2 regions of the Bacillus sp. K7 genome follow, and region 2 is predicted to be linked to the other one. Evidence: predicted binding sites of a transcription regulator. Region 2 holds the regulator's gene; the other holds the start of a gene.
What was found. The regulator CtsR, encoded in region 2, represses protease genes until heat stress. The targets are predictions, from matches to a motif close to ATGGTCAATAAAGGTCAAACA.
Positions count from the first base shown of each region.

Region 1 (7,641 bases), 750 kb from region 2:
GATCAGGATGTGAGCGGATCAAAAACACTGTCGATCACTGCTGATACGTACCAGCTTGATATGGATCTTTCTTGGTCAGAGCTAAAGAACGCAGGCGTCAGGCTGAGAGAGTCGGAAGACCAAAAACGCCATATTGATGTCGGCATTTTCGCCGAAGACGGCTATGCATATGTCAACAGAGCAGCGGCTGCAAATCAGCCTGACAAAAGCAATACCTATGTCGAAAGCAAGGCACCTTTCGATGTAAGCAAACAGAAGACCCATTTAAAAATTCTCGTCGATAAAACAACGATAGAAGTATTTGTCGGCGATGGAAAAACCGTTTTTTCAAATCAAGTGTTCCCGAGACCTGAAGATAAAGGCATTACCCTTTATTCTGAAGGCGGCACAGCTTCATTTAAAGAGATAACGGTGAAACATTTGGATACGATTCATAAATAAAAAACAGATGCAGCCCGTGCTGCATCTGTTTTTTGATGAGAGCGGTATTCTCTCCTGCATATTGGGCATTGTAAGGAATATAAGGCTGGTTGCAAAGGAGGAAGCGGATGTCTAAACAAGGAAATTTTCAAAAATCAATGTCACTGTTTGATCTGATTTTGATTGGGATGGGGGCAATCTTTGGGTCAGCGTGGCTGTTCGCTGTCAGCAATGTCGCCTCAAAAGCGGGGCCCTCCGGCGCTTTTTCCTGGATCATCGGCGGAGCCATCATTCTGTTAATCGGGCTCGTGTACGCTGAACTCGGAGCCGCTCTGCCCCGTACCGGAGGCATCATTCGATACCCCGTTTATTCACATGGCCACCTTGTCGGTTATTTAATTTCATTTGTCACAATTGTCGCTTATACAAGCCTGATTTCGATTGAAGTCACGGCAGTCCGGCAATACGTGGCCTATTGGTTTCCCGGCCTGACCAAAGAAGGCTCTGATTCACCGACCATTGCAGGCTGGCTTTTGCAATTTGCCTTGCTATGCTTGTTTTTTCTCCTGAATTATTGGAGTGTCAAAACTTTCGCTAAGGCAAATTTCATCATATCGATTTTTAAATATATTGTCCCGATTACGATCATTATCGTGCTGATCTTTCATTTTAACGCACAAAATTTATCTGTTGAAGGATTTGCGCCGTTTGGTTTTACAGGTATTCAGGCTGCGATATCGACAGGGGGCGTGATGTTTGCGTACCTGGGCCTGCACCCGATTGTGGCTGTTGCAGGCGAAGTGCGAAATCCAAAACGCAACATCCCGATCGCTTTAATCGTTTGCATCATCGTTTCCACCATCATTTATACTGTTTTGCAAGTCACTTTTATTGGCGCAATCCCGACAGAAACGCTTAAAAACGGCTGGCCTGCAATCGGACGGGAGTTTTCATTGCCGTTTAAAGATATTGCGGTCATGCTCGGTTTGGGCTGGCTTGCAACGCTTGTCATTTTAGACGCTATTTTGTCACCGGGTGGAAACGGGAATATTTTTATGAATACGACGTCTCGCCTTGTTTACGCCTGGGCGCGGAACGGCACATTATTTCGCATATTTTCAAAGGTCAATAAAGAAACGGGAACACCACGCGCTTCACTCTGGCTATCGTTTGCCATGTCGATTTTCTGGACGCTCCCCTTCCCTTCGTGGAACGCGCTCGTCAATGTCTGTTCTGTCGCACTCATCCTTTCCTATGCGATCGCACCCATTTGCTCAGCAGCGCTCAGGGTGAATGCGAAGGACTTGAACAGGCCGTTTTATTTAAGAGGAATGAGCATTATCGGGCCGCTTTCCTTTATCTTCACGGCCTTTATCGTGTACTGGTCAGGATGGACGACCGTTTCTTGGCTGATCGGTTCACAGCTCATCATGTTTTTGGTTTATCTCTTTTTCAGCAAATATGCGCCTCAAGAAGATGTCAGTCTTGCCCAGCAGCTGAAATCTGCCTGGTGGCTGATCGGGTTTTATATCATGATGCTGGCCTTTTCCTACATCGGTTCTTTCGGACACGGTTTAGGCATCATCAGCAATCCCGTCGACCTTATTTTGGTCGCCATCGGCTCAATTGCGATTTACTACTGGGCAAAGTATACCGGGCTCCCGAAAGCCGCCATTGATTATGATCAATAAAGAAGCAAGAGGTTTTCTTGCTTCTTTATTCTTTACAAACAATTAAACCGGCGATAAAATGAATGAAAGTCAGTCAGTAATGGAGGGATTCCTTATGCCAAAACATACATCGGGCAAATATGAAAAAATTCTGCAGGCTGCCATTGACGTGATTTCTGAAAAAGGTCTCGACAAGGCCTCTATATCAGATATTGTCAAAAAGGCCGGCACTGCCCAAGGAACGTTCTATTTGTATTTCTCATCTAAAAATGCCCTCATCCCGGCAATCGCAGAAAATCTTCTCACCCATACGCTGGACCAAATCAAAGGAAGGCTGCATGGAGACGAGGATTTTTGGACCGTTTTAGATATATTAATTGATGAGACATTTCTCATTACCGAACGCCATAAGGATATTATCGTTCTCTGTTACTCCGGGCTTGCGATCGACCACTCCATGGAAAAATGGGAGACGATCTATCAGCCTTATTATTCCTGGCTCGAAAAAGTCATCCATAAGGCAATGGAAAGCCGCGAGGTAACGGAAGGAATCAATGCAAAATGGACGGCCAGAACGATTATCAACTTGGTCGAGAATACAGCCGAACGGTTCTATATCGGATTTGAACAAGATGAGAATATTGAAGTGACTAAAAAAGAAATCTTTACTTTCTTAAAACGGAGCTTAGCCACAGTGTAAAAAATGACTGGTAATACCGCTCATTTTTTACTGACATAAAAATGACTGACGTTCATTCATAAAATGAGAGGTGTTTATTTTGAACTGGGTGCTTGTTTTGATTGCAGGACTTTTAGAAGTGGTTTGGGCCTCTTCCCTCAAACATGCCGATTCGCTTTTGGATTGGATCATGATTTTGATTTTGATCGCGATCAGCTTTATGCTGTTGATCCGCTCTTATCGAAAAATCCCCATGGCCGCGGCGTACACTGTATTTGTCGGAATCGGAACCGTCGGAACATATATCACCGGCTTTGTTTTGGGCGAATCCTTCTCAGCAGCGCAAATGTTCTTTTTAGCTTTATTGCTGGCCGGCATTTTAGGAATGAAGCTCTTCACGAAAGAAAGCAAAACACAGTCGGGAGGTGACTCGTAATGGCATGGTTTTTATTAGTCGTTGCCGGCATAGAAGAAATTATAGCTGCCGTCGCCATGAAATATATAGATGGAACAAGAAAAAAGTGGCCGATCATAGTAATGACTGTTGGATTTGGCTTATCCTTTTACTGCCTTTCACAAGCGATGCAGATCCTGCCTGCTGGAGTCGCTTATGCCGTCTGGACCGGCATTGGCAGCATTGGCGTATCTGCAGTCGGCTTTATCTGGTTTAAGGAACGTTTTCAGCTTTCACAGCTGATTTGTCTTGGCCTTATCCTTGCCGGTGTCATCGGCCTGCGTCTTACGTCTTCATCATAAAATAAAGGCATATACAACTGTATATGCCCCAGATTGTTGTTTCGTTTTAGGATTTTGTCATCTTTTCAGCGTGATTGAAAACCCTTGAAGTCTAGGAAGGACGAGCATCGGAGCAGACTTTCACAGGATATGATGACGGCGGCGTTTAGGCAGGACGCTTAAGCATTTAGCCGCCGTTCCTTTCGTCATTCGTGAGCACCGACGCGCCAGGCCTGACAACGAATGCGAGGGTTTGTCGACACGCTGAGGCATATACAACTGTATATGCCCTTGCCATTAAGCCTCGTCTTGATGGTTGTGAAGATGAAGCGGCGGCGGGATGAGCCAGCCTTTATTTTTTAGCAGCCTTAAGTATTTTGCACCGGTTGCCGCTTTAGAGATATGGAACTGCCCAAACATCATGGCAATATCCTCGCGAATTGACTCTCCCATGATTTTGCTGCATGTCACTAGCCCTGCGGCATTTTGCGCTGCTGATGAGACTGCCACATCCGGATCGAGAAACCGCGCACCCGGCGGAATATCATTCAGATCCGCAGCCGGCGGTTCAGGAGAAGCCGGCGGGAGCGCCACCCCGTTTTCCTTCAGGATGCTGCTGACTTGTTTCACTTCATCTTGGCACTTTTCAATGGACTCACGAAGCAGTTTTTTCAAATCGTCATCACCGACATGATGCAATAACATCTGGTAATTGCCGATCATTTTGTTGCCTGCCATCACATAACTCCACAAGCTGAAAACCTCACCATAATGCATCGGTTCCTCTTGCGGATTTCCGCTTAAAATACCCATATTTCATCCTCCTTGCAAATGTCAATATCGCACATCTCTAACGTGCCCAGCAGGAGGAAAATATATGTATCGAAGAGAAAAATTTTAACATCAAACAAAAAAGACAAGAGCGGCAAAATGCCAAACCCTTGTCTTTCTGCTGTTCTATTGGACGCGCTCGGAGGGATTCGAACCCCCGACAGACGTGGTACCGGAAACCACCGCTCTATCCAACTGAGCTACGAGCGCATATGGACTGCGTAATGAGAACGTCAGCACAACCCATTATACGATAAGTTCATCCAAATAACAACCCTCTATTTCAGCAGACCGTTTTTTCATCTATCACATCATCTTATTTGGCAATCTGGCATACGATGGTTTGAACCCTTGTATTTTTGGGGAAAATGGGAAAAAGAGAAGACTTTGCGTGTCAAGCCAGCTTTTTGTTTGACCTTTATTGACCAAAAATGTATCATGTAACTACATACTTACCTAAAAGGTGAAGGAGGAGCATTATGAATTTAATACCTACAGTCATTGAACAAACGAACCGCGGGGAAAGAGCGTATGACATTTATTCTCGTCTATTGAAGGATCGTATCATCATGCTTGGATCTGCGATTGATGACAACGTTGCGAACTCCATCGTGTCACAGCTTTTATTCTTAGAAGCGGAAGACCCTGAAAAAGATATTTCTATTTACATCAACAGCCCGGGCGGCTCAATTACAGCCGGTATGGCGATCTATGATACCATGCAGTTTATTAAGCCGAAGGTATCTACCATTTGTATCGGTATGGCTGCATCAATGGGCGCGTTCCTGCTTGCTGCCGGAGAAAAAGGCAAACGCTATGCGCTACCAAACAGTGAAGTCATGATTCACCAGCCGCTTGGCGGTGCGCAAGGTCAGGCGACAGAAATTGAAATTGCCGCGAAACGCATTCTCTTGCTTCGCGACAAATTAAACAAAGTTCTTGCTGAGCGTACTGGCCAGCCGCTTGAAGTGATCGAACGCGACACAGACCGCGATAACTTCAAGTCTGCTGAAGAAGCGCTCGAATACGGCTTGATTGATAAAATTCTGACTCGCAACACAGAAGAGCAAAAGTAATACTGTAACCTGCAAGAGCTATGTCTCTTGCAGGTTTTTTCATTACTTTTAGATTTCCGTCCACTTTTTCTCTAAAATCGGATACGAGTAGTTCTGCATTTGCTCAATTAACTCATCCGGCCGTGAAGAGCTGTGGATCAGCTTAAGGTGCGAGTCGTTAGAAAACCCTTCTTGAATGCTGTATTTGATCATTTTCATCATCGGTTCAAAATATCCGTTGACATTGTACAGTCCGATCGGCTTTTTGTGGATGCCGATCTGTGCCCAGCAAAGCACTTCAAACAATTCTTCATATGTACCGAAACCGCCCGGCATGGCGATAAAACCGTCAGCCAGCTCGCTCATTTTGGCTTTCCGTTCATGCATCCCGTTTACTTCAATCAGCTCAGTCAGGTTTTGATGGACAACCTCCCCGCTGAACAAACCGCTCGGCATGACCCCGATCGCAGTCCCGCCGTTTTCCATTATTGCGTCAGCAATCGCGCCCATCAAGCCTACGCGGGAGCCCCCATAGACAAGGCCGATTCCCTGCTCAGCCATGTAGGCGCCAAGCTCTTCCGCTTTTCGTTTATACGCTTCATTTCCCCCCGGGTTTGACCCCGCAAATACACAAATGGTTTTCATTTTTTCATCTCCGTATCTATATATCGTGCCAGACATTCAAAAATACACTATATATTGTCCCATCTTCATGTGATAATATCAATATGAAATACATAAAGAATGCGGAGTGATGATGGTGCAGCTGGCTGATGCGGAGAAATGGATGAAGGAATTTTACGAAAAAAGAGGCTGGACAGAGTACGGACCGTTTATTCGAGTCGGCTTTTTAATGGAGGAAGCCGGTGAACTGGCCCGTGCTGTCAGAGCATATGAAATCGGGAGAGACCGGCCTGATGAGAAAGAGTCGACACGTGCTGAGCAAAAACAAGAATTGATTGAGGAAATGGGAGATGTCATTGGAAATATTGCCATCCTTGCTGATATGTACGATGTCTCCTTAGAAGAGATCATCAAAACCCACCAAGAAAAACTGACCAAACGTTTTGAGCATGCATGAAAAAGCGGCCGCAATGGCCGCTTTTTTTAACCTGTGATTTCATCATGATGATCAAAGAAATGCTGTTTTCCTATTTTGTGAAACAGGCCTGTTTTATGCAGCAGCTCCTTCGGCTGCGACTGCAATCCTACAATCATCAGCTTTCCGTTGTGGCGTTTAATTCGGTTCATAATGTTCCCAAGCACTGCTTCAGCCGACGTATCCATGTAGTGCACCTTATTCATGTGCAGAATAAGGGTCTTCGGCTTTTTCTGCACATGCTCCAGCAGTGAAGATTCAAGCGAATCAATGGACCCAAAAAACAGCGGCCCTTCTATAGTATACATGCTGACAGACGGGTCTTCTCTCTTTGCCGCATTCGCCAAAACAGGATGCGATTCCTGATTGTGGATGCGGGTCGCTTCGCTCATTCTTCTGATGAAGAACACAAATGCGAGGAGCAAGCCGGTTGCCACACCGACGATTAAATCAAACAGAACCGTTAGCGCAAAGGTCGCCGCCAAAATAAAGGAATCAGCGGTCTTCAGTCTCAGCATATTCGCGACCTCCTTGCGCTCACTCATATTCCATGCGACGACCATGAGGATCGGCGCCATACTGGCAAGCGGCACATGCGATGCATAAGGCGCGAATACGAGCAGGACAAGAAGAACGACTACACCGTGAACGACGCCGGAAACAGGCGAAACCGCTCCGTTTTTAATATTGGTCGCCGTTCTGGCGATCGCTCCCGTAGCCGGGATTCCACCGAACAGCGGCGCAGCCATATTCGCAATCCCCTGGCCGACAAGCTCCTTATTGCTGTCATGCTTTGAGCCCTTCATGTTATCAGCGACCATCGCGGACAAAATCGACTCAAGGCCGCCAAGAAGCGCGATGACAAGCGCCGCCGGAAACAGCATCACCATTTTATCCAATGTCAGCTCAGGAAACTGAAATTCCGGCAAATGACGGGGAATTTCTCCATACGTTGATCCGATCGTTGCCATGCGGTCAGGGAAAAAGACAACCGCGACCAATGTCGAAATAAGAAGCGCCAATAAAGCGCCGGGCACTTTCGGCATCACTTTCGCGGATACAAGCAAAATGACGAGCCCAATCACCGCTGTCAAAATGGCATACACGTTAAAGGTGCCAAGGTTCTGTGCAATTTCAAACATATTGTGATGA
Region 1 covers NZ_CP096406.1:3,234,289-3,241,929, forward strand. Annotated here, with positions in the region: gene M1D98_RS16570 (glycoside hydrolase family 32 protein) at 1-441, shown strand, start outside; gene aspP (aspartate/proton symporter AspP) at 549-2,111, shown strand; gene M1D98_RS16580 (TetR family transcriptional regulator) at 2,206-2,790, shown strand; gene M1D98_RS16585 (DMT family transporter) at 2,870-3,205, shown strand; gene M1D98_RS16590 (DMT family transporter) at 3,205-3,525, shown strand; gene M1D98_RS16595 (DUF3231 family protein) at 3,802-4,317, opposite strand; tRNA gene M1D98_RS16600 (tRNA-Arg) at 4,470-4,545, opposite strand; gene clpP (ATP-dependent Clp endopeptidase proteolytic subunit ClpP) at 4,815-5,411, shown strand; gene M1D98_RS16610 (LOG family protein) at 5,460-6,035, opposite strand; gene M1D98_RS16615 (MazG nucleotide pyrophosphohydrolase domain-containing protein) at 6,151-6,471, shown strand; gene M1D98_RS16620 (SulP family inorganic anion transporter) at 6,498-7,641, opposite strand, start outside.
Region 1: the regulator CtsR is predicted to act here: its motif matches at 4,744-4,764, upstream of clpP (ATP-dependent Clp endopeptidase proteolytic subunit ClpP).

Region 2 (7,641 bases):
TGATGATCCTGTTTCATTGCTTCCAAGAAGCTGGAGGACTTGCTGTCTTGCTTTATTTAAGCTGACACCAAGATTATTCAGAACTCTTGCAGCAACACCTTCTCCTTCGCGAATCAGCCCAAGAAGAATATGTTCTGTTCCAACATACGAATGACCGAGTTTTCTTGCCTCATCCATTGAAAGCTCAATGACTTTCTTAGCTCTAGGAGTGTAATGAATCGTTTGGGACATTTCCTGTCCGCGACCGATCAAACTTTCAACTTCTTTTTGAATTTTATCTGAACCAAGTCCAAGCGCTTCTAGAGCTTTAGCAGCAATCCCTTCTCCTTCTCGTACCAGTCCTAATAAAATATGCTCAGTGCCAATGTTATTATGACCTAATCGAAGTGCTTCTTCCTGTGCAAGCGCCAATACTTTTTGAGCTCGTTCTGTAAATCTTCCAAACATCATATCGATTCATCCTCCTGTCTTTTCCCATTCATTTCCAAGTGAAGCCGTTCTCTGATAAGAGCTGCTCTTCGAATGTCCCTTTCATTTGGACGCAAAGCGCCTCCCGAATACTGCTGTAAAAATCCTGGCTGTGTCAAAATCATTAGTTCATTAAGTATGTTGCTTGAAAGTCCTTTAATAATGCCTAGATCTATGCCTAACCGGACATCTGAAAGGCACTTTGCAGTTTCTTTCGTTTCTATCATCCGGCAATTGGACAAGACTCCGTAAGATCGATACACACGATCCTCAAGTTCAATCTTAGAGGTTTGATAAAGGGCTTCTCGGGCAGAACGTTCTTGTTCAATCAGCTGGGCAGCAACACTGTTAAGGTCATCTACAATATCCTGTTCTGACTTACCAAGCGTGATCTGATTTGAAATTTGAAAGATATTTCCTACTGCTTCGCTGCCTTCCCCATAAATTCCTCTAACAACTAAGCCTAATTGATTAATTGCCGGTATAATTCGATTTATTTGCCTAGTCAAAACCAATGCCGGCAGATGCATCATGACTGAAGCCCTTAAACCCGTACCTACATTTGTAGGACAGCTGGTTAAGTATCCTCTTTGTTCATTGAATGCATAATCAACTTTTTCTTCAATCCAGTCGTCAACCTGGTTTGCGGCTTTCATTGCTTCTAAAAGCTGAAACCCGGGAAAAAGACACTGAATTCTAATATGGTCCTCTTCATTTAACATGACGCTTACTTCTTCATTTTCAGAAAGCAAACAACCGCCAAATGGAGATTCTGTCAGATTCGGACTGATGAGATGTTTTTCAACAAGTACACGCTTTTCTAAAGGCTGTGCATCATGCATTCTGATCAGAACGAATTTGCCGATTCCGGGAATTTCTTGTTCTGAAAACTGATCTTCAAACTGCTGTATGATGGATGAGGCCTCTTCATTGGAATACCGCGTAGGGAACCGTATTTGTTCAAAGTTCCTTGCTAAACGTATGCGGCTGCTGAGTACAATGTCACTTTCAGGTCCTTTCTGCTTCATCCAACTGCTCAGTGCGTCCTGAATAAAATGCTTTAGCGACATTACCCCTGTTCCTCCTCACTATCTGTACTCTTGAGTGATTGTTCTAATGAACGAATTTGATCTCTCACATGAGCTGCGTTTTCAAATTCTTCTTGGTGAATTAAGGATTCTAATTCTTTTTTCAGCATGTCAATCTGCCGTCTGACATGAAGATTGCCTCCAATGCGTTTCGGTATTTTCCCAGCATGAACGGTGTTTCCGCTGTGTACTTTACGTAAGATAGGTGTAATGTTGCTATGAAATGTTTTATAACATTCAGAGCATCCAAAACGGCCCGTTTTTCTAAACTGCTGAAAGGTCATTCCGCATTTTGGACAAGCAGATATTTGTTCTGATTGACTGAACATTTGAGTTCCTGCTTTTTGGAATGAAGAATCCATGTTCAGCAAACCTGAAAGTAAATTATGAATAGAGAAACCGTGATTTGCACTTATACCATATGAATCACTATTTTCTTTGGCACATTGTTCACAAATATGAACTTCTTTTTTCTCTCCGTTATCAACCTTTGTAAAGTGAAAAGTGGCTGGTCTCTCGTGGCACTCTTGACAAATCAATCTTTTCACCTGCTTATTTTAATTTTAAAGAAGTCAGCATAGCCTTCATCATTCTCGCTCTTAATTCATCACGTTCAGGCAAGTCAATGTGTAAAACCGAGCGGTCCATCACGCTGACCATCATTTTTGCTTCTCTTTCTGAAATCACCTTGTCTTCTAATAGCCTTAAAATAATGTCATCAGAGGCTGCTTGAGACAAATGGGTATTAATTTGTGAAATAATATTATTGATCAGGACAACTTCACTATTCATTTTAATCTTAATGATTCTGATGTAACCGCCGCCCCCGCGTTTGCTCTCAACGATATATCCTCTCTCGCTTGTAAATCTGGTGTTGATGACATAATTTATTTGGGAAGGAACGCATTGAAATTTATCTGCAATTTCGCTTCGTTTAATCTCTAAAATTTCCTTGCCATTTTGATCTAACACGCGTTTTAAATATTGCTCAATGATGTCAGAAATATTATGTCCCACTCAACCCCCTCCTTTACTGACTTTGACTATATTTGACTTTAATCTTACTATAAGGCGTTTCTCGAGAATTTTCAACTTTCTCGCTCTATCCTTTATTATTTCCACTTTACCGGCCTATAAAACCTGATTGCCGGTTTAAAATTCAGGGTAAAGTTATTATATTATACAATCAAATCAAATTTTATGATACAACAAACTAGAACACAAAAAAGAGCAGCTCTGATGAGCTGCTCTTTTTCAATTACTTGTGCTTGGCGGCGTCCTACTCTCACAGGGGGAAACCCCCGACTACCATCGGCGCTGAAGAGCTTAACTTCCGTGTTCGGCATGGGAACGGGTGTGACCTCTTCGCTATCGCCACCAAACAAATGCCTTCATGATGAAGGTACTGGGCGTTTCTCACAGGATGTGAGAGCCCTTAGCGGAGTTTCTTTCCGCCTTTTAGAGAGTGTTCTCTCAAAACTAGATAACAGATGTGACATCAATCAAAATGTGGTTAAGTCCTCGATCGATTAGTATCTGTCAGCTCCATGTGTCGCCACACTTCCACCTCAGACCTATCAACCTGATCATCTTTCAGGGATCTTACTTCCTTGCGGAATGGGAAATCTCATCTTGAGGGGGGCTTCATGCTTAGATGCTTTCAGCACTTATCCCGTCCGCACATAGCTACCCAGCGATGCCCTTGGCAGAACAACTGGTACACCAGCGGTGCGTCCATCCCGGTCCTCTCGTACTAAGGACAGCTCCTCTCAAATTTCCTGCGCCCGCGACGGATAGGGACCGAACTGTCTCACGACGTTCTGAACCCAGCTCGCGTACCGCTTTAATGGGCGAACAGCCCAACCCTTGGGACCGACTACAGCCCCAGGATGCGATGAGCCGACATCGAGGTGCCAAACCTCCCCGTCGATGTGGACTCTTGGGGGAGATAAGCCTGTTATCCCCGGGGTAGCTTTTATCCGTTGAGCGATGGCCCTTCCATGCGGAACCACCGGATCACTAAGCCCGACTTTCGTCCCTGCTCGACTTGTAGGTCTCGCAGTCAAGCTCCCTTGTGCCTTTACACTCTGCGAATGATTTCCAACCATTCTGAGGGAACCTTTGGGCGCCTCCGTTACCTTTTAGGAGGCGACCGCCCCAGTCAAACTGCCCACCTGACACTGTCTCCCCGCCCGATAAGGGCGGCGGGTTAGAAGGTCAATACAGCCAGGGTAGTATCCCACCGATGCCTCCACCGAAGCTGGCGCTCCGGTTTCCAAGGCTCCTACCTATCCTGTACAAGCTGTACCAACATTCAATATCAGGCTGCAGTAAAGCTCCACGGGGTCTTTCCGTCCTGTCGCGGGTAACCTGCATCTTCACAGGTACTATAATTTCACCGAGTCTCTCGTTGAGACAGTGCCCAGATCGTTGCGCCTTTCGTGCGGGTCGGAACTTACCCGACAAGGAATTTCGCTACCTTAGGACCGTTATAGTTACGGCCGCCGTTTACTGGGGCTTCAATTCGCACCTTCGCTTACGCTAAGCGCTCCTCTTAACCTTCCAGCACCGGGCAGGCGTCAGCCCCTATACTTCGCCTTACGGCTTCGCAGAGACCTGTGTTTTTGCTAAACAGTCGCCTGGGCCTATTCACTGCGGCTCTCTCGGGCTTGCACCCTAACAGAGCACCCCTTCTCCCGAAGTTACGGGGTCATTTTGCCGAGTTCCTTAACGAGAGTTCTCTCGATCACCTTAGGATTCTCTCCTCGCCTACCTGTGTCGGTTTGCGGTACGGGCACCTCTCACCTCGCTAGAGGCTTTTCTTGGCAGTGTGGAATCAGGAACTTCGCTACTATATTTCGCTCGCCATCACAGCTCAGCCTTATGGGAAACGGATTTGCCTATTTCCCAGCCTAACTGCTTGGACGCGGATATCCAATACCGCGCTTACCCTATCCTCCTGCGTCCCCCCATTGCTCAAATGGTGAGGAGGTGGTACAGGAATATCAACCTGTTGTCCATCGCCTACGCCTTTCGGCCTCGGCTTAGGTCCCGACTAACCCTGAGCGGACGAGCCTTCCTCAGGAAACCTTAGGCATTCGGTGGAGGGGATTCTCACCCCTCTTTCGCTACTCATACCGGCATTCTCACTTCTAAGCGCTCCACCAGTCCTTCCGGTCTGGCTTCACAGCCCTTAGAACGCTCTCCTACCACTGTTCGAAGAACAGTCCGCAGCTTCGGTGATACGTTTAGCCCCGGTACATTTTCGGCGCAGAGTCACTCGACCAGTGAGCTATTACGCACTCTTTAAATGGTGGCTGCTTCTAAGCCAACATCCTGGTTGTCTAAGCAACTCCACATCCTTTTCCACTTAACGTATACTTTGGGACCTTAGCTGGCGGTCTGGGCTGTTTCCCTTTCGACTACGGATCTTATCACTCGCAGTCTGACTCCCAAGGATAAGTCATTGGCATTCGGAGTTTGACTGAATTCGGTAACCCGGTAGGGGCCCCTAGTCCAATCAGTGCTCTACCTCCAAGACTCTTACCTTGAGGCTAGCCCTAAAGCTATTTCGGAGAGAACCAGCTATCTCCAGGTTCGATTGGCATTTCACCCCTACCCACACCTCATCCCCGCACTTTTCAACGTGCGTGGGTTCGGGCCTCCATTCAGTGTTACCTGAACTTCACCCTGGACATGGGTAGATCACCTGGTTTCGGGTCTACGACCACGTACTCATGCGCCCTATTCAGACTCGCTTTCGCTGCGGCTCCGCATCTTCTGCTTAACCTTGCACGGGATCGTAACTCGCCGGTTCATTCTACAAAAGGCACGCCATCACCCGTTAACGGGCTCTGACTACTTGTAGGCACACGGTTTCAGGATCTCTTTCACTCCCCTTCCGGGGTGCTTTTCACCTTTCCCTCACGGTACTGGTTCACTATCGGTCACTAGGGAGTATTTAGCCTTGGGAGATGGTCCTCCCGGATTCCGACGGAATTTCACGTGTTCCGCCGTACTCAGGATCCACTCAGGAGAGAACGAAGTTTTGACTACAGGGCTGTTACCTCCTATGGCGGGCCTTTCCAGACCTCTTTATCTACCTCGTTCCTTTGTAACTCCGTACAGAGTGTCCTACAACCCCAAGAGGCAAGCCTCTTGGTTTGGGCTAATCCCGTTTCGCTCGCCGCTACTCAGGGAATCGCATTTGCTTTCTCTTCCTCCGGGTACTTAGATGTTTCAGTTCCCCGGGTCTGCCTTCTCATATCCTATGAATTCAGATATGGATACCACTCCATTACGAGTGGTGGGTTTCCCCATTCGGAAATCTCCGGATCAAAGCTTGCTTACAGCTCCCCGAAGCATATCGGTGTTCGTCCCGTCCTTCATCGGCTCCTAGTGCCAAGGCATCCACCGTGCGCCCTTTCTAACTTAACCGTTAAAAAGAATCACTATGTGATATCTTGTCTTACTAATTGAATGTGATGTCTACTGTTATCTAGTTTTCAAAGAACACGTTTCGAAGGAATGATCCTTCAAAACTAAACAAGACAGGGAACGTTCTGTTTATAAGACCCCAGGTCTTATATTCCGTAATATATCCTTAGAAAGGAGGTGATCCAGCCGCACCTTCCGATACGGCTACCTTGTTACGACTTCACCCCAATCATCTGTCCCACCTTCGGCGGCTGGCTCCTAAAAGGTTACCTCACCGACTTCGGGTGTTACAAACTCTCGTGGTGTGACGGGCGGTGTGTACAAGGCCCGGGAACGTATTCACCGCGGCATGCTGATCCGCGATTACTAGCGATTCCAGCTTCACGCAGTCGAGTTGCAGACTGCGATCCGAACTGAGAACAGATTTGTGGGATTGGCTTAACCTCGCGGTTTCGCTGCCCTTTGTTCTGTCCATTGTAGCACGTGTGTAGCCCAGGTCATAAGGGGCATGATGATTTGACGTCATCCCCACCTTCCTCCGGTTTGTCACCGGCAGTCACCTTAGAGTGCCCAACTGAATGCTGGCAACTAAGATCAAGGGTTGCGCTCGTTGCGGGACTTAACCCAACATCTCACGACACGAGCTGACGACAACCATGCACCACCTGTCACTCTGCCCCCGAAGGGGACGTCCTATCTCTAGGATTGTCAGAGGATGTCAAGACCTGGTAAGGTTCTTCGCGTTGCTTCGAATTAAACCACATGCTCCACCGCTTGTGCGGGCCCCCGTCAATTCCTTTGAGTTTCAGTCTTGCGACCGTACTCCCCAGGCGGAGTGCTTAATGCGTTAGCTGCAGCACTAAGGGGCGGAAACCCCCTAACACTTAGCACTCATCGTTTACGGCGTGGACTACCAGGGTATCTAATCCTGTTCGCTCCCCACGCTTTCGCTCCTCAGCGTCAGTTACAGACCAGAGAGTCGCCTTCGCCACTGGTGTTCCTCCACATCTCTACGCATTTCACCGCTACACGTGGAATTCCACTCTCCTCTTCTGCACTCAAGTTCCCCAGTTTCCAATGACCCTCCCCGGTTGAGCCGGGGGCTTTCACATCAGACTTAAGAAACCGCCTGCGAGCCCTTTACGCCCAATAATTCCGGACAACGCTTGCCACCTACGTATTACCGCGGCTGCTGGCACGTAGTTAGCCGTGGCTTTCTGGTTAGGTACCGTCAAGGTGCCGCCCTATTTGAACGGCACTTGTTCTTCCCTAACAACAGAGCTTTACGATCCGAAAACCTTCATCACTCACGCGGCGTTGCTCCGTCAGACTTTCGTCCATTGCGGAAGATTCCCTACTGCTGCCTCCCGTAGGAGTCTGGGCCGTGTCTCAGTCCCAGTGTGGCCGATCACCCTCTCAGGTCGGCTACGCATCGTTGCCTTGGTGAGCCATTACCTCACCAACTAGCTAATGCGCCGCGGGTCCATCTGTAAGTGGTAGCCGAAGCCACCTTTTATGTTTGAACCATGCGGTTCAAACAAGCATCCGGTATTAGCCCCGGTTTCCCGGAGTTATCCCAGTCTTACAGGCAGGTTACCCACGTGTTACTCACCCGTCCGCCGCTAACATCAGGGAGCAAGCTCCCATC
Region 2 covers NZ_CP096406.1:95,759-103,399, reverse strand. Annotated here, with positions in the region: gene clpC (ATP-dependent protease ATP-binding subunit ClpC) at 1-450, opposite strand, end outside; gene M1D98_RS00570 (protein arginine kinase) at 447-1,538, opposite strand; gene mcsA (protein-arginine kinase activator protein McsA) at 1,538-2,095, opposite strand; gene ctsR (transcriptional regulator CtsR) at 2,109-2,573, opposite strand; rRNA gene rrf (5S ribosomal RNA) at 2,823-2,938, opposite strand; rRNA gene M1D98_RS00550 (23S ribosomal RNA) at 3,066-5,993, opposite strand; rRNA gene M1D98_RS00545 (16S ribosomal RNA) at 6,164-7,641, opposite strand, start outside.